Regions from separate parts of the Paenarthrobacter sp. AMU7 genome, predicted to be linked through region 1. Evidence: riboswitches for the same ligand, from Rfam matches in the RefSeq annotation. Region 1 holds a riboswitch; each other region holds the start of a gene.
The links. A riboswitch is a leader RNA that binds a small molecule or an ion and turns the genes downstream of it on or off. The one in region 1 is predicted to bind S-adenosylmethionine.
Positions count from the first base shown of each region.

Region 2: another riboswitch for S-adenosylmethionine. It lies ahead of ABQM86_RS05855 (hypothetical protein); the one in region 1 lies ahead of ABQM86_RS07830 (homoserine O-acetyltransferase).
Region 3: another riboswitch for S-adenosylmethionine. It lies ahead of ABQM86_RS18855 (DUF1737 domain-containing protein); the one in region 1 lies ahead of ABQM86_RS07830 (homoserine O-acetyltransferase).
Region 4: another riboswitch for S-adenosylmethionine. It lies ahead of ABQM86_RS13695 (aminotransferase class V-fold PLP-dependent enzyme); the one in region 1 lies ahead of ABQM86_RS07830 (homoserine O-acetyltransferase).

Region 1 is NZ_CP165735.1:1,712,292-1,719,928, reverse strand. Features, by position in the region: gene ABQM86_RS07860 (DMT family transporter) at 1-468, opposite strand, end outside; gene ABQM86_RS07855 (RNA-binding S4 domain-containing protein) at 492-719, shown strand; gene ABQM86_RS07850 (alpha/beta hydrolase) at 731-1,381, opposite strand; gene ABQM86_RS07845 (SGNH/GDSL hydrolase family protein) at 1,452-2,294, shown strand; gene ABQM86_RS07840 (winged helix DNA-binding domain-containing protein) at 2,329-3,516, shown strand; gene ABQM86_RS07835 (hypothetical protein) at 3,592-3,999, shown strand; gene ABQM86_RS07830 (homoserine O-acetyltransferase) at 4,061-5,182, opposite strand; SAM riboswitch class IV at 5,198-5,314, opposite strand; gene ABQM86_RS07825 (bifunctional o-acetylhomoserine/o-acetylserine sulfhydrylase) at 5,498-6,838, opposite strand; gene ABQM86_RS07820 (VOC family protein) at 7,040-7,637, shown strand, end outside.
Region 2 is NZ_CP165735.1:1,240,042-1,247,678, reverse strand. Features, by position in the region: gene ABQM86_RS05870 (amino acid transporter) at 1-756, shown strand, start outside; gene ABQM86_RS05865 (helix-turn-helix domain-containing protein) at 783-1,358, opposite strand; gene ABQM86_RS05860 (sodium:solute symporter) at 1,627-3,162, shown strand; SAM riboswitch class IV at 3,290-3,409, shown strand; gene ABQM86_RS05855 (hypothetical protein) at 3,426-3,725, shown strand; gene ABQM86_RS05850 (hypothetical protein) at 3,722-3,913, opposite strand; gene ABQM86_RS05845 (VIT1/CCC1 transporter family protein) at 4,146-5,318, shown strand; gene ABQM86_RS05840 (matrixin family metalloprotease) at 5,403-6,302, shown strand; gene ABQM86_RS05835 (matrixin family metalloprotease) at 6,412-7,350, shown strand; gene ABQM86_RS05830 (LOG family protein) at 7,358-7,637, opposite strand, start outside.
Region 3 is NZ_CP165735.1:4,103,279-4,110,915, forward strand. Features, by position in the region: gene ABQM86_RS18845 (NtaA/DmoA family FMN-dependent monooxygenase) at 1-455, opposite strand, end outside; gene ABQM86_RS18850 (SulP family inorganic anion transporter) at 610-2,313, shown strand; SAM riboswitch class IV at 2,400-2,511, shown strand; gene ABQM86_RS18855 (DUF1737 domain-containing protein) at 2,525-2,791, shown strand; gene ABQM86_RS18860 (rhodanese-like domain-containing protein) at 2,788-3,198, shown strand; gene ABQM86_RS18865 (O-succinylhomoserine sulfhydrylase) at 3,199-4,407, shown strand; gene ABQM86_RS18870 (hypothetical protein) at 4,418-5,062, shown strand; gene ABQM86_RS18875 (glutamate--cysteine ligase) at 5,059-6,255, opposite strand; gene ABQM86_RS18880 (UDP-N-acetylglucosamine 1-carboxyvinyltransferase) at 6,388-7,637, opposite strand, start outside.
Region 4 is NZ_CP165735.1:2,969,919-2,977,555, forward strand. Features, by position in the region: gene aroA (3-phosphoshikimate 1-carboxyvinyltransferase) at 1-1,293, shown strand, start outside; gene ABQM86_RS13685 (ribosome small subunit-dependent GTPase A) at 1,296-2,411, shown strand; gene hisN (histidinol-phosphatase) at 2,466-3,278, shown strand; SAM riboswitch class IV at 3,463-3,576, shown strand; gene ABQM86_RS13695 (aminotransferase class V-fold PLP-dependent enzyme) at 3,609-5,018, shown strand; gene ABQM86_RS13700 (class I SAM-dependent methyltransferase) at 5,092-5,916, shown strand; gene ABQM86_RS13705 (metal-dependent transcriptional regulator) at 5,926-6,639, shown strand; gene ABQM86_RS13710 (MFS transporter) at 6,658-7,637, opposite strand, start outside.

The DNA.
Region 1 (7,637 bases):
GGTCAGGACACTGCCGATGACGCGGACGCCTGTGATGGAGCGTTTACCGCCCGGGCCAATGCCCATGCGGTCCACGAGCAGACCGCTGAGGGTCTGTCCCGTCACGGCGGCGACGGTAAACAGCGCTACACCCAACAGCGCGACCGTGAACGACTGGGCAAAAACGAACAGCGCACCGATGGCCCCGGCCATGACGTAGAAGCGCGGAAAACTTCGGTTCCGGACTGCAGGGATGATGCGTTGGAGGCCTGCCCTGCCCTTGGGCGTTGCCAGTGAAATGGCCGTTATCAGCAGAAGGCCAGTGGTGAAGCTCACCACAGCTGCGGCGATGCCGTCGTCGAGCGTGGCGCCGAGGGCCCCGTTGATCCTTCCCTGGAGCGGGATGACCAGCCCTGTTGCTACTGCGACAGGAAGGCCAACGGCGAGCGGGAGGACGGGACGGGGAGAAGGCTGCGGCACCGTCACCACACTACTTCAGGCATCATTGCTGTATGAGCACTCCGGAAATCGAAGACATCACCATCCGCGACGACATGATCCGCCTGGGCCAGCTGCTGAAGCTTGCCAACCTTGTGGAGGACGGAGTTGAGGCCGCTGAGCTCATCAAGAACGGCTTGGTCAAGGTCAACGGCGAGATCGACGACCGCCGCGGCCGCCAACTCCACGTTGGGGACACTGTGACGGTCAACGGCCAGACCGTGCGGATCGCCGCCGCCTGAAACAACGCCCCTTAGGGGGCGAGGACCTTGTGGGTAAGGAACTCCCCTACGTGCCCGATTTCCTGCTGGTTGATGCCGTGCCACATGCCCGTGTACAGGACCTTGGTCAGGTCCACGTGCTTGCGGACCCAGCCCATGGTGTAGTCGATCTTATCCGGCGCAATGACAGGATCCTGCTGGTCACGGCCCCAGAACATCGGCATCGATCCGTCCAGCTCGTCGTCCTTGAACGCGGCGTCGCCATCGGCGTCGATCACAAAGCCTGAAAGCCCGACGACGGCGGCAAAGTCCGCGGGACGGTAGCGGACCATGGTGGTCGCCATGGCCATACCCATGGAGAAGCCGAGCAGGGTGACCGAAGAGTGATTGGCCTTGACCGTGTCCAGCCACTCAAGGGCGTACTCGGCCGCCAGTTTCACGGCATCCAAGGAGTAGTCGATGGAGGCCGTGAGCGGGAACCACGTGAAGCCAGGTCCCATGGGCATCGGAGCCCGGAGGGCCGCCACCACAAATCCGTCAGGGAGCAGTCCGGCCAGGCTGAAGAGATCGTCCTCGTTGGAGCCGTAGCCATGCAGCAGGACCAGGAGGGGTTTGCCGGCACGCTCAGCTTCTTCGTGGGACCACAGGACAACGGGCGCGGGGAAGGCGGGGGCTTCAGTCATGGATCCATTCTTGCAGTTACCCGCCAGTAACAACCTACGGTGGCGTAGGTTTGCCGTCAGGGGGCAGGATATGAACGTGAGTGAGAACAACCATTTGTTGAAACCCGACGATCCTGTTCAGAGACACCCGTGGAGCCGTTACGTGGCACTGGGTGACTCGTTCACCGAAGGGATCGGCGATCCCGAGCCGATGAACCCCGGCGGCCACCGCGGCTGGGCGGACCGGGTTGCCGAGGAACTGGGCCGTGGCCAGGACGACTTCGCCTACGCCAACCTCGCCATCCGGGGCCGGCTGCTCCAGCAGATCATCGATGAACAAGTGGGGCCCTGCCTCGAGCTGCAGCCTGACCTCGTGTCCATTTCAGCCGGCGGCAACGACCTCATCCGGCCCGGCGGCGACCCCGACCTGCTGGCCGAAAAACTCGATGCCGCGGTTGGCGAGCTGGGTTCCGGCGGCGCCACCGTGGTGCTTTTCAACGGCCCCGACACCGCCGCCTCGGTGCTGGGGCGCATCCGTGGAAAAGTGGCCATCTACAACGAGAACCTCAGGACAGTGGCTGCACGCCACGACGCCGTGATAGCGGACATGTGGTCTTTGCGGCAGCTGGCAGATCACCAAATGTGGGATGCAGACCGCCTGCACTTCTCGCCCCTGGGACACCACACCATCGCCATGATGGTCCTGGACTCCCTCAACGTCCAGCACACCCTTGAACCACTGATGCCCAAGCCGCTGCCTCCGCGGACCTGGCGTGAGGCCCGCTCCTCGGATCTCGTCTGGGCGCGCGAGTACTTTGTCCCGTGGGTTATCCGAAGGCTCCGGCACCAGTCCTCCGGTGACGGCATCACGCCAAAGCGTCCGACGCCGGGTCCTGTCTTCGGCCCCAGCGGCACCTTGCTGCCGCGGAGCTAGGGCGACGTTCAGGTGATGGTGCCAGCAGGGTTTCATGGGGCCGGACTTTCGGGTGGCCACAGTGGCGGATAAGGCGGACCTCTTCGCGGAGAGGGTCCGGCGCCTGCGACTGCGACGGCAGCAACTGCGGGCTCCTTTGTCCGGGACCGCCGGAGACGTGGTCCGCAACCTGTTGGCAGTCCAGTCCCAGGAATTTCCGTATGCGCGGTGGACCCTTGCACAAAGGACATCCGCTTCCACATCCTCCGATGTGGAACAAGCCGTTGCCGATGGAACCATCCTGCGGACGCACATCCTGCGGCCCACGTGGCATTTTGTGCACCGGGACGACCTCGGCTGGCTGATGGGACTCTCCGCGGACCGGCTGCATCAGGGAAACAAAGGCATGTACCGCCAAACAGGGGTGGATGAAAAAACGTCCGCACTCAGTGGCCGGATCCTGGCCTCAGCAGTCGCCGACGGGGCCCACAAGACGCGCGAAGAGCTGGCTGAAGTCCTGGGACAGGCCGGCTTACCCAGCAAGGGCCTGGGGTTTATCTACCACCTCATGCACGCCGAGGTCAGTCGCATCCTCGTGAGCGGTTCCCCCGTGCGCTCGTCCGGGGGCGCCCTGAAACAGACGTATGCCCTCTTCGAGGAGCGTGTGCCGGGTTTCGTCCGTACGCCGTTGACCGGGGAGGACCGTGAAGAGGCCCTGGGCACGCTGGTTCTCCGATACTTCGGCAGCCGCGGACCCGCCACCATCAAGGACTGCGCCGCGTGGTCCGGGCTGACCATGAAGGACGTAAAGCTGGGCATCCACGTGGCTGGCAAGCTATCGCCGGGCGCCCTGGCATCACTCGCCATGGACGGCCTGGAGTTTTACCTGGCCCCGGAAGATGCCGTCGAGCTCACCAACCCCGGGGGCCCTTCGCGTCTGCCTGACGCAGGACTCCCCCGCATCGACCTCATCCAGTGCTACGACGAATACGTCATGGGCTATTCGCAGTCCCGGCACTATCTGGGTGGGACAGCACCGTACTTCCCCGAAGACAACGGGCCCATGCACGTGGTCCTGATGGATGGCAGGTTGGCCGGATGGTGGCGCCATGGGTTCTCCGGCGGAGCCTGCCACCTGGATGTCCGCATGAACCGGCCCACAAGCCCTCCCGAACAGATGGCCCTCGACGCCGAAGTGGAACGCTATGGGCAGTTCCTGGGCATGGAGGCCCGCCTCCTCTGAAGTCCTCGCTGCAGGCGCCGGAGTTCACGCCGTGCGACCGGGCTAAGCTGGGATACGACCTAGGAGGCCTGCACTGTGAACAATCTGATCTTCTGGATCATCGTCTGCTCGTGGCTGATTCCGCTCGGAATCCGCATGTACAACCGATCCCGCGCGCGCCGGATCCAGAACGGAACCTTCCGCAGCCCCGGTTATCCCCCGCAGCAGAACCTGCCCGGCCCCGGTTACCCTGCACAGAATTACCCGCCGCAGAACTACCCCGGCTATCCGTCTGAACCGACCGTCATCCGCCCTGTGGATGACGCGCCGCAGCCCGGGCCGCCGTCGAACACTTCCTCCCCCACGCCTTTCCCGGCCACCAACGGATCGGAGCCGCAAGGCTACCGCGCCCGCAAGCTGGCAGAGCTGGACGCAAAGTTCAGCAACGGGGAGATCGCCATGGAGGACTACATGAAGCAGCGCGGCGACATCATGAACGGCTAGCCTGGCGGCCAACCCGGCGTCCTGCAGCCGCTACTCAACTGTCCGGCAACGGCCACTCAACTTAGGCGAAGAAGGCTCCGCGGAGCTGTGCTGAGAGCTGGCCGATTTCCGTCAGGAACCCGTCGTGGCCGATCGGCGCCTCAATGATATGAACCGGAACATCACCCGGCAAGGCTGCCGCCAATTCCCGGGATTGCGCCGGGAAATACAACCTGTCGCTGTCCACCGCCGCAACGAAGAACTCCGCAGTGGTACGCGACAATGCTGCCTCCAGCGATCCACGGCCGCGTGCGACGTCGTGGGACATCAGGGCTTCGGTGAGGGCGATGTAGCTGTTGGCGTCAAATCGTCGGACAAGCTTTGTTCCCTGGTGGTCCAGGTAGCTCTCGACCTGATAGCGGCCGCGCTCCCCCAGGACCGCAGCGGCAAGAGGTGTCTCCAGGTGCTGGGCTTCACGGCCAAAGCGGAAGTCCAACTCCACTGCGGAGCGGTAGGTGATGTGGGCGATGCGCCGGGCCAAGGCGAGCCCGTGTTCAGGGGCAGTGCCACCGTAGTAGTCGCCGTTGTTGAAATTCGGGTCCTGACGGATGGCCAGGGTTTGGGCCTGCGCAAAGGCGATCTGCTCGGCCGTGCTGTAGGCACCCACGGATATCACGGCACAGCGTTTCACCCGCTCTGGGAAGGTCACTGCCCACTCCAACGCACGGGCGCCACCCATGGAACCGCCCAGCACGGCATGCCAGGCCTCGATTCCCAGGGCTTCGGCCAGGCGCGCCTCCGCCTCGGTGCTGTCGCGCAGGGTGACCAAGGGGAACCGGGAGCCCCAAGGACGGCCGTCCGGCGCCTCCGAGGACGGTCCAGTGCTGCCGTAGCAGCCACCCACGATGTTGATGGAGATGACAAAGAACCTGGTGGTGTCGATGGTGGCACCGGGGCCTACCAACTGCTCCCACCATCCTTCTTCGTCCGTAGCTCCCCGGGCTACGTGTGTGCTGCCCGTGAGGGCATGCTGGATGAGCACGGCATTGGAGGCATCGGCGTTCAGCTGCCCCCAGGTCTCATAAGCGAGGACGACGTCGGGAAGGAATCCACCGGCTTCAAGGTCCAGCGGCCCAATGGCGGCGTACTTGACGGTTCCGTCTTCTTCTCCGGATTTTGGAAGGGCTGCAGCAGTGATGGTCATTCCTTTGACACCTTAAACTCGCGCTTGCCCGTCGCCTTGGGTGCGAACAGGCCAGGTCTTCACCCGGGGCACCCCACCGCGGAGGAGGGTTGCCGGCCAGCAAGCCGGGGCTACGCGCTGGCACTCATGACCTATACGAAGAGTCTAGGAAATACAGGGCGGGTATGGCGAAGAATGTGACATCAGTGTGACGCTTTAGGGCGTTTTCGTTCACGAAGCAGCACTCCGGAACGCCGCCCGGCGAATAATCGTCGGTCCGGGCGGCCTCCCAGGAAGGTGGCGGGCGTGGTCGCGCCGTATCGTCCAGGTCCGGAATCAGGCTCCCTTGGCGGCCCGGAATCCGGCTTCGAGGTCGGCGATGATGTCATCCACGTGCTCAATTCCCACGGACAAGCGAACCAGGCCGGGGTTAACACCGGCCGCCAGCTGCTGTTCAATTGTCAGCTGGCTGTGCGTAGTGGACGCCGGGTGAATGACCAGCGAGCGGACATCGCCGATGTTGGCCACATGCGAGTGCAGTTCCAGTCCGTCCACGAAGCGCTTGCCCGCTTCAACGCCACCTTTGATGTTGAACGCAACAATGGCGCCGGTGCCTTGCGGACCATACTTCCGGCCACGGTCGTACCACGGACTGGACGGCAGACCCGCGTAGGCAACCGATTCGACGTCGTCGTGGGCTTCCAGCCACTCGGCCACTTTGGTGGCGTTGGCTACGTGACGCTCGACGCGCAGGCTCAGCGTCTCCAGCCCCTGGGCAATCAGGAAAGCGTTGAACGGGGACACAGCGGAACCGAGGTCGCGGAGAAGCTGGACGCGTGCCTTCAGGACGTAGGAGAGGTTGGCGCCGAGCGCCCCATCCTTGCCAAGATCCCGGGCGTAGACCAAACCGTTGTAGCTGGGGTCCGGGGTGTTGAAACCCGGGAAGCGCTCCGGGTCCTTGCCGAAGTCGAAGTTGCCTGAGTCCACGATCACGCCGGCGATGGCGGAACCGTGGCCACCGAGGTACTTGGTGGCGGAGTGGACCACGATATCGGCGCCCCACTCGATGGGACGGATGAGGTAGGGAGTGGACAGTGTGTTGTCGACGATGAGTGGCACACCGGCCTCGTGGGCGGTGCGGGCGACGCCCTCGATGTCCAGTACGTCCTGGCGCGGGTTGGAAACAACCTCGCCGAAGAACAGTTTGGTGTTCGGCTGGACGGCATCACGCCACTGCTCCAGGTTGTCCGGGTCCTCCACGAAGGTCACCGAGATGCCGAACTTCTTCAGGGTGTGCGCCAGCAGGTTGTACGTACCGCCATACAGGCTGGGGCTGGCCACGATGTGGTCGCCGGCCTCCGCGATGTTGAGGATGGCGAAGGTCTCCGCAGCCTGGCCGGAGCTCAGCAGGAGGGCGCCCAAGCCGCCTTCGAGGCTCGCGATCCGCTGCTCCACGGCATCCTGCGTCGGGTTGCCGATCCGCGTGTAGATGGGCGCGAGCTCGGCCAGGGCAAACCGGTTGGCTGCGCTCTCGGCGCTGGGGAACACAAAGGACGTGGTCTGGTAGATCGGCAGTGCCCGTGCTCCCGTGGCAGAGTCAGGCTCCTGGCCTGCGTGGATCTGGCGGGTTTCGAAAGACCATCCTTGGGACATGGAGTTCTCCTGTTCGTGGCGCATGGGTTCTGTGGAAACGTGCTGCATGTGAGCTGGGGCCAGTCTAGGAAGTGTCCGGAGCCTTGGACAGCTTTGTGACGCCGGTGGAATCTTTCGGTCTTTCAGCGTCGCCGCATGACGCGGTACGGCACCGGTTATGCACATCCCACCTTAGTTAGGCTTGACTTAGCTGAGACCCCGATCACAAAGTGCCAAGATGAAGCCATGCGCATGGATCACGTCTCTTACGCCTGTGAACGAGATGGCCTTCTGGCCACTACCGAACGAATTTCCGCGGCACTGGGAGTGGACGCTGTCCGGGGCGGAGTGCACCCGCGCTTCGGTACCCGGAACATGATCATTCCCCTTGCGGATAACAAGTACCTGGAAGTGGTGGAGGTCCTGGACCACCCCGCTTCCGACAAAGCACCCTTTGGCCAGGCAGTTCGTGCCCGCTCGGCCGCCGGTGGTGGCTGGATGGGCTGGTGCGTCGCTGTTGATGACCTGGCACCGTTTGAGGACCGCCTTGGCCGCTCCGCTGTTCCGGGCAACCGCAAGTTCCCTGACGGCCGCGAACTGGTGTGGCAGCAGATCGGCATCCTGGGGCTGATCGCAGATCCCCAGGTCCCGTACCTGCTCAAGTGGGAGGGCGACCCGTCACTGCACCCGTCCAGGATCTACGAAAGCGACGTCAAGATGTCCAGCCTCACCATTGCGGGCTCGGCGGAACGCGTCACTGAATGGCTCGGAGAACCGGTGGAAAAGCCGCTTGAGGACGTTGCTGTCCAGTGGATGGCACCGCACGGCACTCCGGGAATCATGT
Region 2 (7,637 bases), 470 kb from region 1:
GCCGACGTCAACGCCCAGGGTGGCGCGTATGCCACCGGCGTACTGGTCCTGATCACCTCTGCTTCCATCGCAGTCACCCTGTCCGCACGCCGAAAGAAGCAACGTGGCCAGTTCATCGGCTTCGGAATCATCTCCCTCGTCTTCATCTACACCACAGTGGTCAACTCGATCGAGCGTCCTGACGGCCTGAAGATCGCGGCACTCTTCATCCTGGGCATCATGGTGGTCAGCTTCATCTCCCGCATGCGGCGCGCCTTCGAGCTCCGGGCCACCCACATCAAAATGGACGAGAAAGCCCTGGAATTCACCGCCAATGCTTCCGAGGGGCCCGTCCGGATCATCGCGCATGAACCCAAACACCTCAGCGCCAGCAGGTACCGCGAGAAGCTACAGCACGCCCAGCAGGCCAGCCACCTGCCCGTCGACTGCGACGCCGTCTTCATCGAGGTCATTGTGGATGACAGCTCGGACTTCGAACAGGAACTCCAGGTTGTGGGCAAGATCCGGCACGGTTTCAAGATCCTTGAAGTACACAGCAACAACGTCCCCAACACTGTGGCGGCCGTGCTGCTCCACATCCGGGACGTCACTGGATTCATGCCCCACATCTACTTCCGCTGGACCGAGGGCAACCCGATTTCAAACCTCAGCAAGTTCCTCTTCTTCGGCGAAGGCGAGATCGCGCCGGTGACCCGGGAAGTGCTGAGGGAAGCCGAGCCGGACATCACCCGCCGGCCGTGGGTGCACGTGGGCTGACCGCATCAGCGGCGCGGGGAGAAAAACTAGCGGCTCGCCGCCGGCACCAACACCCAGAGCACCTCGACGGTCTCGTCCGTGGGGTTGATCCACGTGTGCGGTTCGCGGCCGGGGAAGGAGAGCGTGTCCCCTTCCTCGAGGTCGTATGCCTCGTTGGTCAGAATGAGCTTGATCCTGCCCTTGATCACGTGCAGGACATCGACGTCGCAGTCCACGGCGTAGAGCTCGTTCTCCCCGCGGCCCCGCGGCTCAATGGTGGCCTGCAAAATCTGGAGCCTGCGTTCGGAGCGGGCCGTCAGCAACCGCTCCACGATGCCTTGGCCACCCAGGGAGATGCGGGGGCCGTCGTCGCGCTTGGTCAGGTGCGTCTCCGGGGCGGCGAACAAGTCACCCACAGAGACCGACAACACCTGGCACAGGGTGACCAGTGAAGCGACCGACGGCGACGTCAGGTCACGCTCCACGCGGCTGAGGAAGCCCTTGGTCAGCCCGGTGGCATCAGCCACCTGCTCAATGGTGAGGCGCTGCGCCTGCCGGGCTGCGCGGATTCTGGAACCGATGGCAACGGGAACATTGCTCGGTTCAACGGGGAGAGCCTTCATTCACGAACCTTTCAGGCCTGTCATCTGGCCCTGTCATTGGAGCAATAGTAGCCGGGAGACGAGCCAACAGGACCAGAACCGGCGGAACCGTGACTAAAGCATCTTGACTGTTACTCCGATCACAACATATCCTCATAGGCAACAAGTGTTGTCTGTGAGGCACACAACACCCTTCCCCAATCTCCAACCATCAGCACAGAGACTTCGACGCTTCGCAGGAGTATCGTCGAAAACCCCAACCTCCGTGCATCAGCTCCAAGGACCGCTCATGGAATCTTCGGCTATAAACATCGCAATCGTGGTGGTGTACCTGCTCGCCATGCTGGCATTCGGCTGGTGGGGCAAGTCCCGCACCAAGAACAACAGCGACTTCCTGGTGGCTGGCCGCCGCCTGGGACCGTTCCTTTACACCGGCACCATGGCCGCTGTGGTCCTCGGTGGCGCTTCCACCGTGGGCGGCGTCGGCCTCGGCTACAAGTTCGGCATCTCCGGCATGTGGCTGGTAGTGGCCATCGGCGCAGGCGTTCTGCTGCTCAGCCTCCTGTTCGCCGGTACCATCCAGCGCCTGAAGATCTACACGGTCTCCCAGATGCTGAGCCTTCGCTACGGCAGCAGGGCCACGCAGACCTCCGGCATCGTCATGCTGGCGTACACGCTCATGCTCTGCGCTACTTCCACCGGCGCCTACGCCACCATCTTCGTGGTGCTCTTCGACTGGGAACGCTGGCTTGCCATCGCCGTTGGCGGCGCGATCGTCCTGGTTTACTCCACCATTGGCGGCATGTGGTCCATCACGCTGGCCGACCAGGTTCAGTTCATCATCAAGACCGTCGGTATCTTCTTCCTGATGCTCCCGTTCGTCCTGAACGCTGCCGGCGGCATGGACGGCATCCGTGAGCGCCTCGATGACACCTTCTTCCAGATCGATGGCATCGGCGCCCAGACCATCATCACGTACTTCGTGGTCTACACACTGGGCCTCCTGATCGGTCAGGACATCTGGCAGCGCGTCTTCACTGCCAAGACCCCCGCCGTTGCCCGTTGGGGCGGCGCCACGGCCGGCGTCTACTGCATCCTCTACGGCATCGCCGGCGCCCTGATCGGCTTGGCCGCCCGGGTGGCACTGCCGGACATCGATGTCACCAACCTCGGCAAGGACGTTGTTTACGCCGAGGTGGCAACCCACATCCTGCCTGTCGGCATCGGCGGCCTGGTCATGGCCGCGGCTGTTGCGGCCATGATGTCCACCGCTTCCGGCGCCCTGATCGCCGCAGCCACGGTGGCACGTGCGGACGTTGTCCCGTTCGTGGCCAGCTGGTTCGGCAAGAACATCAACACCGATGACAGCGAAAACCCCGAGCACGACGTCAAAGCCAACCGCTACTGGGTTCTTGGACTCGGCATCGTGGCAGTACTGATTTCCATGGCGGCTCAGGACGTGGTGATTGCCCTCACCATCGCCTACGACATCCTGGTGGGTGGCCTCCTGGTCGCAATTCTGGGCGGTTTGGTGTGGAAGCGCGGCACGGGCATCGCTGCTGCATGGTCCATGGCAGTTGGATCGGTGCTGACGCTGACCCTGCTGATCCTCTTCGCCCTGGGTGTCATTCCGAGCGCGGACGGCGTCTACGCCAACGAACCGATCTACTACGGTCTCGCCGCTTCGTTCATCGCCTACGTAGTGATTTCACTGCTCACCCCGCCCACTGATCCCGCAGTCCGCGAGGCCTGGGACAAGCGCGTTGCCGGTGCCGTCTCTGAGGAACTCCCGCCTGAGGCCCACCCGGTCAGCAGCCACAAGTAGCGCTGCAAGCAACAGAGCAAAATTCGACGGCGGCGCCTCCCCTTTCCGGGGTGGCGCCGCCGTTGTTTTGTCCCCGGGAAGAGGGCGCCCCAACTTGCTGGACAGCCGTGCGGTAAGGTGGTCCCAGCTTCAAGAGATGTGGTGCCAAGCTCCGACTGGCCACACACCAACCCCATGTTCACGGGTGGTTCGGATGAGGAAGCGGCCCGTCCCGGACCAGAGACAACCGAGCGGGCAAGAGCACTCCCCCAAGGAGCAGTCCCTTGCCGTACCAAGGCGATACCACCCCGGCTACCAGTACCCCGGCAACAACAGCCACCCACACAGTCGCGGTGATTCCCGCCGTCGACCTCTTCCTGGGCACGGTGACCATCACTGCCAAGGCCGGAACCATGCGGTTCGGACATCCCCAACCGCACCTGATCGCGCAGGCGTTGGCCCGAGCGGTCCGGCCGACCCTTTGGTGTGATGCGTCGAGAACCCTAACCGTGACTGTTGCGGCGGCCGGCAAACGCGCCGGCGTGCAGCTTCACTACACACTCAGCCACGAGGAGCCCGCCTAGATTTCCTCGTCTGCTTCGCGGAATTCCTCGGTCTCGTCGATGGGGACCACACGTTCGTCGTCCTCGGGGGCGTCCACTTCTTCCACCCAGGCCTCGTCCACTTCCTGGTCCTCGGCGTAGTCATAGGCCGGATCTGACTCAATGGTGGTCCGTTCCGGGTAGTTGGCGTGTGATTCGGTGGTGTTCATGGTGCAACCTCCGTCTCGTGGGCCGCTCAAGCCCTGTTGAACGTGCGCGGGGTGGGCCCCCGCCCCTGTCCTTCCATCTGAGCACCGGCTAAGTCGGGGGTCAAGGACGGCCGGAAATTACGGTGCGCCGAACATTCCAAGTGAGGAATACCAGCCAAAAAACCGCGCAGATAAGCGGTACAGTGGGGCGTGCAATGGGGCCGCAACTACCCCACCCAGCACAGGAGAGAAAGTGCAACAGCACCAGGAATCCCCCGGTTCGTCGAGCCCAGCTCCGGACCCCACCCCGGAATCGGCAGCCATCGAGAACGTCGGAACGCAACCCGCGGCGCCCTCGCACGCCGACATCCGCCGGTGGCGTCAGTACCTCGCCGACGAGCGCGCCGAGGCCGCGGTCTACCGCGAACTCGCCCAGAGGCGCGACGGCGAAGAACGCCAAATCCTGCTGGCCCTGGCCGAGGCCGAAGGCCGGCACGAGGCCCACTGGCTCAAGCTCCTGGGTGAGCACGCCGGAATGCCCAAGGCCGCGTCAGCCCGCAGCCAGTTCCTGGGATTCCTGGCCCGCAACTTCGGGTCGGTCTTTGTACTGGCCCTGGCCCAACGCGCAGAAGGCCGCTCCCCCTACGGCTCCGAACCCGCGGCAACACCCGCCATGGTGGCTGACGAACAGATCCACGAAGAGGTGGTCAGGGGCCTGGCTACCCGTGGTCGGAACCGGCTCTCCGGGACCTTCCGTGCCGCGGTCTTCGGCGCCAACGACGGCCTGGTGAGCAACCTTTCGCTGGTCATGGGCATGGCCGCCACCGGCGTACCCAGTCCGGTGGTGCTGATGAGCGGTGTGGCAGGTCTTTTGGCGGGCGCACTGTCCATGGGCGCCGGCGAGTACGTCTCGGTCCGCTCCCAGCGGGAACTGCTCAACGCGACGCTGCCCACCCAAGCCACCCTCACGGCAGCACCGTCGTTGGACATCGAACACAACGAATTGGTACTGGTCTACCTTGCCCGCGGCATGACGCGCGAGGCCGCTGAGCATCGCGCCGCAGAGCGCATGGGCCTGTTCAGCTGCGACTGCGATCCCAGCCTCTCCTTGCAGCCCGAGAAACCTCCCACCGACGAGCACGAATCCGTCGGTTCGGCATGGGGCGCAGCGATGTCCAGCTTCTGCTTCTTCGCGTCCGGTGCCATCGTTCCCATCCTGCCCTTCATCTTCGGCATGACGGGCTTTGCCGCCTTGATGGTGGCCGGTGTGCTGGTGGGCATCGCGCTCTTGGCGACCGGCGCCGTCGTGGGCTTGCTGTCCGGGACCTCGCCGCTGAGCCGCGGGCTGCGCCAACTCGCGATCGGCCTGGCAGCGGCTGCCGCCACGTACGGGCTGGGCCTGGTGTTCGGGGCAACCATCGTCTAGTTTGGACGGTTCCCCCCGCAGCCCGTAATGTTGGTTCGTCCTCCGCGCTGCCCCGCGTGACCAGGGCGTGAGGAATGGAGAACCGTGGACTCGGAGCGGGAAACGCGTGCGCCAAAGCACCGGCGGACCGGCACGGCCTGGCACATTCTCCGTGGCGTGCTCATGGCCGGAATTGCCGCTGTGGTGGCAGTGTTGGTCAGCGGATTCCTGCATGGAGACCCGCGGATCACCGCCCTTTTCCCGGGTGTGAGCGTCCCTGGTGCCGCGCACGACGGGACACCCGGGCAGAAGCAGACGGCGCCAGCACGTGCAGCAGACGCCCCGCCGCCCGGATTTGAGGAGGCGGACGCCCCGCTGGCCTCGCCGAAGGTGCCGGAGACTACCAACGAGTCGTATAAGTTCCTGGCTACCAACGACGACGGCACTCCGGTGGGGTACTCGCCATGCCGCCCGCTGCACTACGTGGTGAACGAAGGGTCCGCGCCGGAAGGTTCCGATGCACTGCTGGAGGCAGCGATCGCGAACGTCTCCGCAGCTTCAGGAATCCAGTTCGTCAACGACGGGACCACCGACGAGTTGCCGGTAGACCGACGGGAGCCATACCAACCGGCCAAGTACGGCGACCGATGGGCGCCCCTGCTGATTTCGTGGACCACTCCGGAGGCAGCACCGGCGTTGGCGGACAAAGTCATTGGTACGGGCGGCAGCACCATGTACTCGCTGAACAATGGACCCAAAAGCTACATCACGGGCAGCCTGGAGCTGGACACCCCGCAGGTCGCTGAACTCCTTGCTGATCCCGAAGGCGCCGACTACGTCCTCGCCGTCATGAAGCACGAGTTGGGGCACGTCATGGGCCTGGACCATGTTGATGACCCGGTCCAACTCATGTACCCGGAAATCGGCGCCCCTGACGGCCTTGCGGCCGGCGACCTGACCGGACTGCACCTCCTTGCCTCGGCCCCCTGCCGCAAGGACATCTAACAGCCGGTTCGGGGGGCCATGGACTCCCGGCCTGTCCGGACTTATGCTGGCGGCTACGGTCGACGGCGGCGCCCCACCTCCCGTCGCGGCCTCCACGTCAGGGGGTTCCATGGAACCTAACGGGTCGCCCCAGTGGCAGGACCCCGATCCCCTTCGCCCGCATGATCCTCCGAATGGCCCCTACCGACCCGGGGCCGCGCTGCCACCGGCACCGCCGGTCAAGCACAGCAGCATCGCCGCAATCCTGTTCTTCCTGGGCATCCTCGGCCTGGTGTGCGCGGGGGCGTATTTCAGCGGCGACCTGCAGCGGTTCCTGTACGGCTCCTCCGCCTCGCAAAGCCAGGCACCCCGGCCCGGGTTGGTCCCGTTCGGGCAGCGCCAAGAGCCTGTGCCCGGCCTGGAAGAAGCCGATGCGCCACTGGGAACTCCGGCACCGGTGAACCGGACCAGTACCTCGTACAAGTTCCTTGCCATCAAGGAGGACGGCACTCCCCTGGCCTACTCCCCGTGCAGGCCCATCCACTACGTGGTGAACGCCGATCTCGGGGATCCGTCCTGGCAACCACTGGTGGACGAGGCCATTCGCCAAGCCAGCGTGGCCACCGGATTGAAGTTCGTCTACGACGGCCCCAGTTCCGAGGTCCCCTCCACCAACAGGCAGGGATACCAGCCCGCCAGATATGGTGACCGATGGGCGCCCGTCCTGATTGCGTGGAGCACTCCGGAGCAGGTGCCGCGCCTGACCGGCCAAACCGTGGGCCTGGGAGGGAGCTCCTCGATTGGCCTGAGCGACGGCTACAAGGCCTATGTCACCGGTACGGTGTCCCTGGACGCCCCGCAGTTCGCCGGCATCGTGGACACCTCCGAGGGCAAGGAGATCGGCGTAGCGGTGATCATGCATGAGCTGGGACACCTGCTGGGCCTTGACCACGTGGACGATCCCCGGCAACTGATGTTCGACCAGGCGTCCTGGGTCCGCCAGTACGCTGCCGGCGACAGGACCGGCCTGGCCCAACTCGGCTCGGGTCCCTGCAGCAAGGACTTCTAGCCGCGCCTTACGCCTGGCCGGCCACCACTGCGAGCGCTTCTTCCACGGTGTCCACCAGGAAGATCTTCTCCTCCATGGGTCTTCCCGCGGCCAGGCTCTGCAGCATGGGCCAGGCCGGGAGTGTCCGTTCCCAGTGTTCACGTCCCACCAGCACCATGGGGCTGATGGTTTCGGGCGCTCCGTAGTAGTTCTCGCAGGCGTCCTGGAAGATCTCCTGCACCGTTCCAGCGGCGCCCGGAAGGAAGACGATCCCGCCGGTGCACAGCTCCAGCAGGATGGCTTCCCTG
Region 3 (7,637 bases), 2.4 Mb from region 1:
TAGTTCTGGGCGGCGAGGTCGCTGCCGGACGTGACGACGTTCCAGCCCAACTGGCCCTCTGAGAAGTGCTGCAACGTTGCCAAAAGCCGGGCGGCCGTGAAGGGCGGGTAGAACGAGGCGCTGACGGTCGGCACGATTCCCAGGTGCTCGGTGGCGGAGAGCAGGTAAGGGACCAGCGCCAGCGGATCGTGTTTCGGCGCAAAGGAGGCATGAGCCAGGGACACTTCGGCCGATCCGCCATACGTGTCCGGCACGGTGAGGGAATCCTCGATGATGAAGAGGTCCAACCCGGATTGTTCGAACGCCCGGACTGCGTCCTGGTACAGGGCTGGCTTCTTCCAGTCGTAACCCAGGCCGTAGCCGGGCGTCCCCCACCCCTGGACACCGAATCCATGGCCCACAAACCATCCAAAATGCAGCATGGGCTTGAGTGTAGAACTGCTCTGTCCGTTCACCGCGACCTGATTTCATGCGAAGTTACAGGAGGACGTACTGGGTCAATTATGCTCCCGGGGCGTCACATTTGAACGCGGCCGGAGACGGTCCGTATTTTCCACATAAGGCGTATGTCGTGTTCCACAATCAGTAGGGGTCGGGAATGATCGCTGTATGAGTGCAGCAACCTCCCGCCCCTCCGCCAAGGAGCGGCTGTCCAGCGCCTGGGCCCTCAAGGGCTACAAGCGTGAATGGCTGCGGCACGATCTCGTTGCGGGCGCTGCGCTGTTTGCTTTGCTGGTGCCCGCCGGGATGGCCTATGCACAGGCAGCAGGGCTTCCCCCGGTCACCGGGCTTTACGCAACAGTGGTCCCGCTGCTGGTTTATGCGGTGGTGGGGCCCTCCCGCATTCTGGTCCTGGGACCCGACTCTGCCCTGGCCCCTATGATCGCCGCGGCCATTGTGCCGCTGGCAGCGGGAAGCAGCGAAAAATCCGTGGCGCTGGCCGGCTTGCTGGCCGTGTTGATCGGGGCGCTCATGCTTGCGGGCTCGGCACTGAAACTGGGAGCCATCACGGGCCTGCTGTCCAAACCCATCCGGCTCGGGTACCTCAACGGAATCGCACTGTTGGTGGCCCTTTCGCAACTCCCGGCGTTTCTGGGTATTGAGGCCGACGGCGACGTCTGGCAAAAGCTCGCGAAGGTCACTACCGGGTTACTTGGCGGCGAGGTCAACATCACCGCGCTGTTGTTGGGAGTGGGGTCGCTGGCGCTCATCTGGATCCCCCGGCTCCTGAAGTGGAAGGTACCCGGCGTCCTGTTGGCGGTGGTTGGCTCGTGCGTGGCGACGGCGGTCTTCGGGCTCAACGACGACGTGAAGGTCACCGGGGTCCTGCCGCAGGGCCTGCCCATGCCCGCACTCGGGGGTATTGGCTGGGCCGACGCCCTGATGCTGCTCCCCGCCGCCGCGGGCATCGCGCTCATGGCTTTCGCTGACACTGGCGTGTTGTCTCAAACATTGGCAGCCAAGGAAGGGAAGAAGGTCTCCGGAAACAGGGAGATGGCAGCGCTTGGAGCAGCCAATGCCGCTACAGGCCTCTTGGGTGGGTTCCCCATTTCAGGCAGTACCTCCAGGACACCGGTAGCCGTGGATGCAGGCGCAAAATCCCAGATGACAGGCGTGGTGGGCTCCGTGCTGGTACTGGCCTTTATGCTGCTGGCTCCGGGAGTAACCGAGTACCTGCCGTCGGCAACCCTGGCCGCCGTCGTCATCGCCGCGGCCATTGCCCTCGCAGATCCTGCCGGCGTCAGGCGGCTCCTGGGGCTGAGCCGCAGCGAGTCCGTGGTGATGCTGGCTGCGTTCCTGGGAGTGCTGACGGTGGGTGTCCTCCAGGGAATCGTGGTGGCCATCGCCTTGGCACTCCTGGACTTTGTCCGCAGGGCATGGGATCCGTACAGAACCGAACTCGGCGCAGAGGAAGGCCTTCCCGGGTATCACGACCTTGAACGCCACCCCGAGGGCAAGCGCATCCCCGGGCTCTTGATCCTCCGGTTTGATGCACCCCTGTTCTTCGGCAACGGACAGGTCCTGGCGAGCTTCGTGAGGGAGCAACTCGACGAGGCCCCGGACGAGTCCGCGGAGCCCGTCACCCACATCATCCTTGCCGCCGAACCGATCACCGGGATCGACACCACAGCTTTGGATGACTTGGTAACCCTGGACGAATGGTTGGCCAGAAAAGGAGTGGATCTGGTGTTTGCCGAGCTCAAAGGGCCCGTGAAGGACAAGTTGATCCGCCTCGGCACGGCGGCCCGTTTTACGCCGGACCACTTCTACCCCACTGTCGGCGCGGCAGTGCGGGAGCTCAAGGACCGATAGTGGATCAGCCTCCGATTACGCAACATGACGACGGTGCAGCCGCCCGCAAGTGCAGCCCGACGCCCGTGGATGTTACGTTTTTCTTGAGTAATGAGTACCAGCGCAAAGCCCTGACTTGCTGGTCGGCAACCCTCTCTCCGGCGGGGTGCCTCAGGTGACTACTCGGCGTATCGACAACTCGAACTGCAAGCGTGACTGAGGAGCACCAGCAATGCCTGAACCCACTGAAGAAAAACTCTCCTACCGCCTGATTACAGGCCCGGATAACCGCGATTTCTGCGAGCGTATCCACAACTCCCTCGCCGAAGGCTATGTGCTCCATGGCAGCCCGGCAGCCACCTTCAACGGCACGGACGTCATCGTGGCCCAAGCCATTGTGCTGCCTGCGGCGATCGCCAATGCTGATGCCGCCGTCGCCAACGCAGTGGACCAACTTGAGAATTACGACGATGAAGAAGCGTTCGAGGGCCACGCATGAGCTACGCAGGTGACCTGACCCCACAGGACGCGTGGGCCAAGCTCGAAGAAGGCGCGATCCTGGTGGATGTGCGCACCGAGGCCGAGTGGGCCCACATCGGCATCCCGGACACCAAAGCCACCGAGAACGATCCCCTGTTCATCCAGTGGAACCTGGCTGGCGGTATCCCGAACTCCCGCTTTATCGAGGACCTGCAGCAGCAGGCACCCGAGGATGACGCCGTGGAGCTCGTGTTCATCTGCCGTTCCGGCCAGCGCTCCATCTCCGCTGCCATTGCCGCAACACAGGCCGGCTTCACGGCGTACAACGTCCTTGAGGGCTTCGAAGGCGAACCGGACCGCTACGGTGAGCGCACCGTAAACGGCTGGAAGAACCGTGGCCTGCCTACGAATCTGGGGACCGAGTAAGTGACTTTCAATCCCGACGCCGCCGGCTGGAGCCCTGACACCCAGGCCGTTCGCGGTGGCCTTGACCGCACCAATTTCCAGGAAACGTCCGAGCCCGTTTTCCTGAACTCCGGCTTTGTCTACGAATCGGCTGCCGCTGCCGAACGTGCCTTTACCGGCGAGGACGAACGCTTCGTTTACTCCCGCTACGGCAACCCGTCCGTCGCCACGTTCCAGGAGCGGCTGCGGCTGCTCGAAGGAACCGAGGCGTGCTTTGCGACAGCCTCCGGCATGTCCGCGGTCTTCACCGCTTTGGGTGCCTTGCTGGCTGCCGGCGACCGCGTGGTGGCCGCGCGCTCGCTGTTCGGCTCCTGCTTCGTGATCCTCAACGAGATCCTGCCCCGCTGGGGTGTGGAGACGGTGTTCGTTGACGGCCCGGATCTGGAGCAGTGGCGCGAAGCCCTCTCGGAACCGACCACCGCCGTGTTCTTTGAGTCGCCCTCCAACCCGATGCAGGAGATCGTGGACATCGCCGCCGTCAGCGAACTGGCGCATGCTGCCGGGGCGACTGTCGTGGTGGACAATGTCTTCGCCACTCCCCTCCTGCAGCGCTGCGGTGATCTGGGCGCGGACGTCATCGTGTACTCCGGCACCAAGCACATTGATGGCCAAGGCCGTGTCCTCGGCGGCGCGATCCTGGGCACCAAAGAGTTCATCGATGGTCCCGTCAAGCAACTCATGCGCCATACCGGCCCTTCCCTTTCCGCGTTCAACGCCTGGGTGCTGACCAAGGGTTTGGAGACCATCGGACTGCGGGTGAACCACAGCTCGGCATCCGCTTTGAAGATCGCGGAGTGGCTCGAGCAGCAGCCTGCCATCAGCTGGGTCAAGTACCCGCTGCTCACGTCCCACCCGCAGTACGAGCTTGCCGCGAAGCAGATGAAGGCCGGCGGCACTGTGCTGACCTTCGAGCTGTCTCCTTCGGCCGGGCGCTCAGCCAAAGAGGCCGCCTTCGCCTTGCTCGATGGCCTCCGCGTCATTGACATCTCCAACAACCTGGGCGATTCCAAATCCCTCATCACCCACCCCGCCACCACCACCCACCGGGCCATGGGGCCTGAGGGCCGGGCCGCGATCGGACTCACCGACGGTGTGGTCCGCTTGTCGGTAGGACTGGAAGACGTGGACGATCTCATCCTGGATCTGGAGAAGGCCCTCAAACAGGTCTAACCTTGCTGCCATGAGCGGGATTCATCCCTATCGCCGTGCCGGAGCGGTCATCGTTGCCGGCACGGTGGTGTGGTTCGTGGGAATCTCGCCGGTCTCACGCGTCTACATCACACCGGACGATGCCGAACGCCTGCGCATGCTGACCTCCGGACGGCGCGGCTGGATCGTGGGCCAGCACCTAACCGCAGTGGGGACCGTCGCCGTGCCGGTTGGATTCGCTGCCTTTGCCCGCGCCGTTCCGGGAAAGGACGCCGTACCGGGTACGCACTCCGTCCCGGACACCGGCGCAACGCGTGGGAAAGCGAAGAAGTGGGCTTACGCTGCCGCCGCCGCGTTGCTCGCCGGCGCCCCATTCTTCGTCTCCAGCCTCGCCCGGCGGGCTTCAGACCTCGAAGGTTTTGCCTATCGCCGGGGATCCAACGCGCCCTTCCTGGCGTATTCCGGGTTGCACGTGGTGGCGTTGGCCGCCTTGGGTGGGAGTCTTCTTTCCTTACCCACAAAACGCTGGATCGGCGTCACAGCTTCGGTCAGCGCGCCTATCTACGGCGCCATTCTGGTAGCCAAAAAGGACATCCCGCCGTTCTGCTTCTACTTGGTGGAGGGTCTCACTGGCGCCTACTTAATGGCGTGGGAAGAACCGGCCGGCCAATCCTAAGGCCTCCTGACCCGGGTCAGCATCGGCGCGGGCTCCTTGTGCGCGTCGGCGGAGGTTCCGCGAACCGTCACCTTCGCTGCATGCCCGACGACGGCGGCCAGGGCTGCGCTGGTGGGTGGACTGCCCGGCTGGTTCTGGCTGCCGCGCTGCCTGTTGTTGTAACGCACCGCCGCTTCCCGTTGCTCGTCCGCGCCGTTCCCCCGCTCCAACAGGTCTGAGATCCCCGCTTTGACCAGCTCCAATTCGCCTTGGTCATCCAGCACTGGGCTCACATAATCCACCAGCGCCCAGACGACGTCCGCCGCCGGCTGGGGCCGGAAATCACCGAAGTCCAGGAGATCTCCACGCAACCCCGCATTGCTGGCCTGCCAACTCGCCATCCGCAGGAGTGCCGTGGGCACCGCGGTGGGCTCAACGCCGTCGAGCATTTCCAAGGAAGCGGTCTCCACCAAAGCCCGCACCAGTACCGCAATCAACGCGGCGTCCTCGGCGCGCAGGCAGACGTCGGCTACGCGGACCTCCACGGTGGGGTGGTTCCGGGAGATGCGGGCGTCGAAGTAAATCATGCCCTCATCCAGGATCACGCCTGTTTCCAACAGCCGATTCACGATGCGTCGGTAGGCAGTGAGTGATCCGAACACGCCGGACGGTCCAGAAGTGGGCCAGCGGTTCCATGCCTGGGTGCGGTAGCTGTCGAACCCGGTGGGAAGGCCGCGCCAATAGGGTGAGTTGGCGGTGAGGGCGGTGAGCACGGCAAGTTTGTCCCGGATATGGTCCAGCACCACCACGCCTTCCTCAGGGGATTCGACAGAGGTGTGCACGTGGAATCCGCACGTCAATTGTTCCGTAGCGATGATTCCGAAGCGATCCAGCATCGCCACATAGCGGGGATCCGGGGTGGTGTGGGTGTTCGAATCCAGCGGAGAGGTAGCAATTGCAGCAACCCGCGCTCCGTGCTGCCGGGCTGCTTCGTTGGCCATAGCCCGGCCGCGGCGGATCTGATGCAGAAGGTCACCGTAGCTGTGGCAGGGGCGGGTCTGGGTTTCGATCTGCTCCAGCTTGAGTTCGTGGCTGAGACTCGTTGCGGATGCGGGTTGGTGGCGGCCCGCAAGCAGCGCATCCGCGAGGGCAAGGGGCTCTCCCGTCACAGGATGGACGATGAGCAGCTCTTCCTCGACCCCGAAAGTCCGCATGCTCCATTCTGCGTCAGGAGGCCGGTGGAGGACAGTGGCTGGAAGGGCAGCGAGGGCCGCACCTTCCCGCCATCCGCACCAGAGCGAACTGGGGCGGATGGCGGGAACGGGCGCGCGGGCTAAGCGTGGAGCCTAGTCCTGGAAGTACTCAATCTTGGCGCCGATGGTGTTCAACCGCTCGGCCAGGTCCTCGTAGCCACGCTCGATGACGTAGATGTTGCGGAGCTCGGACGTGCCCCGGGCAGCGAGCATTGCCAGGAGCAAGCAGGCGGCAGGGCGCAGGGCAGGCGGGCAGCCGATTTCGGCAGCGCGCCACTTAGTGGGTCCGTTGACGTAAATCCGGTGCGGATCCAGCAGTTGCACCTGGGCGCCCAGCTTGTTGAGTTCCGTCAAGTAAATGGCACGGTTCTCGTAGACCCAGTCGTGGATCATGGTCTGGCCCTCGGCGTTGCCCGCGATCACAGCGAAGAACGGCAGGTTGTCGATGTTCAGGCCCGGGAACGGCATGGGGTGGATCTTGTCCTGCGGCGCGCGGAGCTCGGAAGGCTTGGTGGTGACGTCCACCAAACGGGTCCGGCCATTGCGTGCCATGTATTCGCCGGAGATTTCGAGGTTCTGGCCCATCTGCTCCAACGTAGCCAGCTCGATCTCCATGAATTCGATGGGAACCCGGCGGATGGTGACCTCGGAGTTGGTCACGATGCCCGCGGTGATCAGGCTCATGGCCTCGATGGGGTCCTCGGACGGGAAGTACTCGATCTCCACATCAATGGCGGAACGGCCAGTGATCTTCAGGGTGGTGGTGCCGACGCCCTCGATTTCAACGCCCAGGCCCTGCAAGTAGAAGCAGAGGTCCTGGACCATGTAGTTGGGGCTGGCGTTGCGGATCACGGTGGTGCCCTCGCGGTGCGCGGCGGCCATGATGGCGTTCTCAGTAACGGTGTCGCCACGTTCGGTGAGGACGAAGGAACGGTGGTGGTCATCGGCCGGGGGCGCAGCTACGGAGTAGAACCCGGACTTCGCTTCGACCTCAAGCCCGAACTGGCGCAGGGCCTGCATATGCGGCTCCACTGTGCGCGTTCCGAGGTCGCAGCCACCAGCGTAGGGCAGCAAATACTCACTGGTCTCGTCCAGGAGCGGCCCCAGCAGCATGATGACGCTGCGGGTACGGCGGGCGGCGTCCACGTCCATGGACCCAAGGTCCAAAACTTCGGGCCTGCGGATGCGGAGGTCGCTTCCGTTGAGCCAGGTACATTCGACGCCAATGGAGGTCAGTACTTCAACAATCCTGTTGACTTCTTCGATGCGGGCCAAGCGGCGCAACGTGGTGGTTCCGCGGTTGATGAGGCTGGCGCACAAAAGCGCCACGCCGGCATTCTTGC
Region 4 (7,637 bases), 1.3 Mb from region 1:
GGGCCCGTGGATGCCACGGTGACGGTACCTGGTTCAAAGTCGTTGACCAACCGGTTCCTGGTGTTGGCGGCTTTGGCGGATGGTCCCTCACGGCTGCGGGCTCCGCTGCATTCCCGTGATTCCGCACTCATGATCCAGGCTTTGCGGCAGTTGGGGGCCACGGTCACGGAGGTTCCCGGCGACGGCGACTACGGCCCTGACCTTGAGATCACCCCGATGGATCCCGCCGCCCCAAGCGCCGGGACAGCCATTGACTGCGGCCTCGCCGGCACGGTCATGCGGTTCGTACCTCCGCTGGCGGCCCTGCGCAAGGGAACTACCGTCTTCGACGGCGACCCCCACGCCCGCAACAGGCCGATGGGCACCATCATCGAGGCGTTGACCGCCCTCGGCGTTTCCGTGGCAGCCGAAGGCGGCAGGACGCCGTCGGCCCTTCCCTTCATGGTGGACGGCACCGGCGAAGTCCGGGGCGGCCACTTAGTGATCGATGCCAGCGCGTCATCGCAGTTTGTGTCCGCCCTGCTGTTGGTCGGCGCCCGTTTTACCGATGGCCTCCACTTGGAGCACGTCGGCAAGCCTGTACCCAGCCTGGACCACATCACCATGACCGTGGAGGTCCTCCGCAGCGTGGGCGTCACCGTGGATGACTCCGTACCCAACCACTGGCGGGTCTCCCCCGGGCCCATCCACGCCTTTGACCAGAGGATCGAGCAGGACCTTTCCAACGCCGGCCCCTTCCTGGCCGCAGCCTTGGCAACACAGGGCACAGTACGGGTCACCAATTGGCCGGAAGGCACCACCCAGGTTGGCGATATGTGGCGGACCATCCTGGCCACCATGGGAGCCAGCGTCACTATGGAGGACGGAACCCTCTCCGTGACCGGCGGACCGGTCATCAAGGGCGCCGACTTCGACGAAACCAGCGAACTCGCGCCCACCGTTGCCGCCTTGTGCGCTCTGGCTGCCGGCCCCTCGCGGTTGACGGGGATTGCCCATCTCCGTGGCCATGAAACGGACCGGCTTGCGGCACTCGTTGCTGAAATCAACTCCCTGGGCGGTGACGCCGAAGAGACCGCCGATGGCCTCATCATCCGCCCCGCGGCTCTGCACGCCGGAGTGGTCCACAGCTATGCCGACCACCGCATGGCCACTGCCGGCGCCATCCTGGGCCTCGCCGTGGAAGGCGTCCAAGTGGAAGACATCGCCACCACGTCCAAGACCATGCCGGAGTTCCCGGAAATCTGGGCCCGAATGGTGGGGACCATCTCCAGCACGGATGGGGCACAAAACTGACCATGGGCCGCGATGCACGCTCCTGGGACGAATCCGACGTCCGGATCCGACCCAACAAAAAAGGGTCCAGGCCACGGACCAAGGACAGGCCCAGCCATGACGACGCCGTTATCGGGCGGATCATCACCGTTGACCGCGGACGGTACAGGGCGATTGTGGACGAGGATTCCGCGAACGCACGCGTCGTCATCGCTGCGCGCGCCCGCGAACTGCGGCGTAACCCGGTAGTACCCGGGGACTTCGTCGCTTTAGTGGGGGACGTCTCCGGTTCGCCGGACACGCTGGCGCGGCTGGTCCGGGTGGAAGAACGACGAACCCTCCTGCGACGCAGCGCGGACGACACCGACCCCATCGAACGCGTAGTGGTGGCCAACGCCCACCAGTTGGTCATTGTTGTTGCAGCCGCCAACCCTGAACCGCGCACCGGATTCATCGACCGCGCCTTGGTGGCAGCCTACGACGCCGGCATTGAGCCGTTGCTGCTCATCACCAAGGCGGACGTCAAGGATCCGGCAGAATTGCTTGCCAACTACCTCAGCCTGGACTTCCCCGTCATCATCAGCCGCACGGCGGACTCCGAAGCAGGCGGCATCGACGCCCGCTCCGATGACGGCCTGTCCGCACGGTTGGACCGCGACGCCGTAGCCCAGTTGCGCTCCCACCTCGGCGGCAAGGTCACCGTGATGCTCGGCCACTCGGGCGTGGGCAAGTCCACCATGGTCAATGCGCTGACAGGGGCGGAGAGGGCCACCGGCGGCGTTAACGCCGTGACAGGCCGTGGCCGGCATACGTCCTCCTCCGCTTTGGCCCTGAAACTCGCCGACGCCCCGGCCGGCAGTTGGATCATCGATACCCCGGGCATCCGGTCCTTTGGCCTGGCCCATGTGGACCCTGACCGGATTCTGCATTCCTTCCCGGATCTTGAACCAGGAACCGAAGCCTGTGAGCGGGGATGCAAGCACGACGCCACGGCCATCAACTGCGGCCTGGATCCGTGGGTGAACAACGGCCATGCAGGACCTTCAGGAGCAGCACGGTTGGCCTCGTTGCGCCGGTTGCTCGGTGCCGACCCCCGGATGGAAGCAAAAGAGACCAAGGAACTGGGCACCGTCAACTGATCGTTGCGGCTTCACGTCCCCGCTGCAGCGAACGTTTCAGGATAGTTTGGTGGCATGACCCATCCCGTTTCCACCTACAACGATGACCTGCGCCTTGCCCACGTCCTCGCTGACTCAGTCGATGCCCAGACCATGGACCGCTTCAAGGCCCTGGACCTGAAGATCGAAACCAAGCCAGACCTCACACCTGTCACTGACGCCGACAAAGCAGCGGAGGAAGCCATCCGGGGTCAGCTCTCCCGGTCCCGCCCCCGGGATGCTGTCCTTGGCGAGGAGTTTGGCAGCAGCGGACACGGCTCACGGCGTTGGATCATTGATCCCATCGACGGGACCAAGAACTTTGTCCGGGGCGTACCGGTGTGGGCAACATTGATCGCATTGGTTGATGAGGGTGAACCCGTGGTTGGCGTCGTCAGTGCACCCGCCTTGGGAAAACGCTGGTGGGCTGCCAAGGACATGGGCGCCTACATGGGCCGGTCCCTTGCCGCGGCCACCCGTTTGAAGGTCTCCAACGTTTCCCGCCTGTCCGATGCCTCCTTGTCCTACTCAAGCCTGTCCGGGTGGAAGGACCGCGGAAACCTGGATGAGTTCCTGGGGCTCACAGAGGATGTATGGCGAACCCGGGCCTACGGCGATTTTTGGTCATACTGCCTGGTGGCCGAGGGTGCAGTGGACATCGCGTGCGAGCCTGAGCTGAACCTGTACGACATGGCAGCCCTCGTCCCGATCGTTACGGAGGCCGGTGGCCGTTTCACCTCCCTGGAAGGCGACGACGGTCCGTTCGGCGGCAACGCGCTGGCCACCAACTCCATCCTTCACTCGGAAGTCCTCAAGCGGCTCAACCCGGGCCTGGACGACCTGCTCTAGGCAGGTTCGTTTCAGGGCACGCACGCTGCTTTTCACCGAATATTCGAAGGCGGAAGCCTCCTTTTGGAGGCGTCCGCCGTTTTTTCTTCGCCAGATCGGCGATTTACAACCCGGCGTAACAAAGTGCTTAACAAAGCGAAGCGACTTTGGAGGGGCCACTGGAGGTGCCCTAACCTTTTTTACAGGTCACGAGTGCCAGCGCTAAACCCCGGTTTGCTGGCCGGCAACCCTCCATTCGCGGCGGGGTGCCCCGGGTGACGACCCGGCCGGTCCGGAACGGATGCGGCAAGCGCGGATCCCCCTCCGGGGATCCCTCTTGAGTGAGGTCCCATGAGCACAGTTACGTTCGACTCAAACATCATCCCGGCTTTCGCCGGTGAAACCCCGTCTCAGGCAGCTCCCGCTGCACGGCCACTCGCCGCCGTCACTGGCGCTGAGCTGCAGGCACCGCTGATCCAGGGCGGCCACGTCCGCTATGCGAATCTGGACTACGGCGCATCGGCTCCGGCCCTGACCATCGTCTCGGCCTACCTCAACGAGGTCCTTCCTTACTACGCCAGCGTTCACCGCGGCGCGGGCTTTGCGTCCCAGATCAGCACCTCGGTCTATGAGAATTCGCGCAGTATTGTCCGTGAGTTCGTCGGCGGGCGTCCCGACGATTCCGTGATTTTCACGCGAAACACCACAGACTCCCTGAATCTCCTGGCAGGCTGCCTTCCGCAGATTGACGGCCGTTTCTCCGGGGAAGTCGTTTATCTGGACATCGAACACCACGCCAACCTTCTTCCTTGGCAGGGTGTCCCGCACCGCAGCGTCGTAGCGGCCTCCACGTTGACCGCCACGGTGGACAAGCTCCGCGATGAATTGGCCCAAGGCGGGGTCAGCCTGCTCGCCGTCACTGGCGCCTCCAACGTGACAGGTGAAATCCTGCCGATCGCAGAACTCGCTGCACTGGCGCACGAATACGGTGCCAGGATCGTCGTGGATGCCGCCCAATTGGCACCCCACCGCCGGATCAACATCACGGAGGACGACGTTGACTACGTGGTGTTCTCCGGTCACAAGCTGTATGCCCCCTTCGGCGCAGGCGTCGTAGTGGGCCGCCCGGACTGGCTCGACGCCGGGATCCCCCACCTGGCTGGTGGCGGCGCCGTCCGTGAAGCCCGCCTCGACTCGGTGAGCTGGGCAACGGGCCCTGCCCGCCACGAAGGCGGCTCCCCCAATGTCCTGGGTGCCGCAACCCTCGCCCGGGCCACCCAGGTCCTCGCCGGGCTGGACCAGGAGGCGTGGCACGCCCATGAAGCCGCCATCCGCAGGTACCTGGTGGATGGCTTGGAGGCCATCGACGGCGTGACCGTGCACCAGATCTTCACTGACTCAGATGACACCATCGGTGTGGTCAACTTCTCCGTGGAAGGATTCGACGCCGGACTGGTGGCGGCGTATCTGGCCGCCGAGCACGGAGTTGGCCTCCGGGATGGACGCTTCTGCGCCCACCCACTGCTCAAGCGACTCGGACTTCCCTCAGGCTCCTTGCGTGCCAGCTTTGGCGTCGGCTCCCGGTTGGAGGACGCCACGAGGCTGCTCGCAGGCATCGAGGGGCTTAAGCGCAACGGGTTGGGCTGGGACTATGTGGTGGACGAGGGCCGCTGGGTACCTGCCAACGACCACCGGACCTACCCGGAATGGGCGCCCAACACGCCCGGCACTGCAGGCGCTGCTCCTTGCACTGTTGACTAAACGCGCTTTACCGCGGCTGCGGTAAATTCGTAGGGTATCTTTTGGCGACCCTGTGAAGGAGTTTTTGGTGGCATTGCCCTCTCCGGCCGCCTCCAGCGGACGGCCCGGCGTTCCCGGACCCGCCGGACCGCATGGTCCCAAGCTCCACGCTGACCGTCGGAACGAGTTCGGCCAGAGCTTCCAGGACGGTGGCGAGCACTACGATCGAGTGCGGCCCGGTTATCCCCGGGAGTCCGTCGAATGGCTTGTTCCCCAGGGGGCCACGACTGCTGCGGATCTCGGAGCGGGTACTGGCAAGTTCACGGCCCTCCTCGTGGAGCGCGGACTGGACGTTGCCGCCGTCGACCCTTCCACCGACATGCTGGAGCAGCTGCGCAAGTCCCAGCCGCACGTCACCGCGCTGGAGGGAACAGCTGAAGCAACAGGACTGACGGACTCAGCATTCGACGTCGTCAGTGTTGCCCAGGCCTGGCATTGGTGCGACCCACTGGCCGCGAGCACCGAGATAGCCCGTATCCTCCGGCCGCACGGGACCTTGGGACTGGTCTGGAACCAGCTGGATACCGACGTGCCCTGGGTTCATCGGCTCTCGCGCATCATGCATGCCGGAGACGTCCACAAGCCAGGGTTCCGTCCACTGATCGGCCCGGAATTTTCCGGCGCGGAAAGCCACTTCACCCGCTGGTCGGATGCCTTGACGCCCGAAGACATCATGGAGCTGACCAAGTCGCGGAGCTATTATCTCCGCGCCAACGACGCCACCAGGGCGAAAGTCATGGGCAACCTGGAGTGGTACCTCTACGAGCATCTGGGGCACGCACCGGGAGACAGCGTTCCACTGCCGTACGTGACGCAGACCTGGCGGGCGTTCAAGGTGCGCGCTGCGCGGCCACGGTAGGCTTGAGGTGTGAAGACCAGTACGCCCTCCTCCTCGATTGAGGACTACGTCAAGGTCATCTACTCGTACACAGAGTGGCAAGACAAGCCGATAACGTCCTCCCAGCTTGCCCAGCGCCTGGGTGTGGCTAATTCCTCCGTGTCTGAAATGGTCCGCAAGCTCAAGGACCAGGGACTGGTGGACCACCAGCCCTACAGCGCCATTCGCCTGACACCGGCGGGCATGCGCCTGGCATTGGCCATGGTGCGCCGGCATCGCCTCATTGAGACCTATCTGGTGGAAGAACTCGGGTACAGCTGGGATGAGGTCCACGACGAAGCTGAGATGCTGGAGCATGCAGTGTCGGATACCTTCATCGAGCGCATGTCCGACAAACTTGGCCACCCCGTCAGGGACCCGCACGGTGATCCGATCCCTTCGGCGGATGGCTCCGTTGAACTGCCGCACGCCTACCGCATGATTGAACTGGACCAAGGCCACTCCGGGCGTATCACCAGGATCAGCGACGAAAACCCGGATCTCCTCAGATACCTGGCAGCGGAAGAGATCACCCTCGACGCCCCGGTTGAAGTGGTCGGCCGCAAACCTTTCGGCGGAGCACTGGTGGTGCGGATTGGGAGCGGCACCTCAGGCCGCGAGTTCGATCTCGCCGACGAAGTCACGTCCGCACTCTGGGTCCAGAGCGCTGAAGCCCACGAGGGCTGCGTCCTTCCCGCCCGCTGACCCAACCCCGGCCGGAGCTCAGCCGGGATGCCCGGCCGCCCCGCCGTCGTCGGACGCTGCATCAGGTTGCCCGTCAGCGGCAATCGCCGCCCCCTTGGGCGGATTTCTTATCCCGACGGCGGAAGCTACTGCCCCGGTCAGGAACAGTGCGGCTGTGACCAACAGGGCGTTGTACAAACCATCGCGGCTGAAGATCGGCCCCACGATCAGTCCCGCGAAGGCAATGGTGATCAAGCCGGCAATGCGGGCAACGGCGTTGTTGACCGCCGAACCAATTCCCGCCTCCTCGGGCGGGACAGCACCAAGAATGGCGGCTGTCAGGGGCGCCACCAAGGTAGCCAATCCCACTCCGAAAACAATCTGGCCCGGCAGTACCTGTGTCCAATAATTCAACGGCTCCTGGACCGACAACGACATCAGGAAGCCCACACCACACAGCAGCGGACCCACGGTCATGAACCATCGGGGCCCGTACTTCCCTGCCAAGCCACCAAAATACGAGGCACACAGCATGAGGATGACGGTGCCAGGCAGCAGGGCGATGCCCGCCATAGTGGCAGCCATCCCCCCAACTTGCTGAAGATAGATGCCCAAAACAAAGAACCCCAGGGAAATTCCACCGTAAATGGCCAGCGTTGCCAGGTTGCCCCACCCAAAGTTGCGGATCGCGAAGAGCCTGAGTGGCAGCATGGGCTCGGCAGTCCTTGCCTCATGGAGCAGGAAAAGCACCATGGCTGCGATGCCGGCCACCAGAGGCAACCACACCTGCACGCTCCCCCAGCCCATGCGGCTCTGTTCGATGAACGCAAACACAGGGCCACCGAGGCCCACCATGGCCAGGACGGCTCCGAGGTAGTCAATATGTTTGCTCTTGTCCCTCGCGGCGTCGGATGCCCGGAGACCTGCGAGCATGGGCCAAATGGCAACGGCGGGAATGACATTGATGAAGAAGATGACCCGCCAGGAAAGCAGGTCCACCGCCATGCCGCCAATCACCG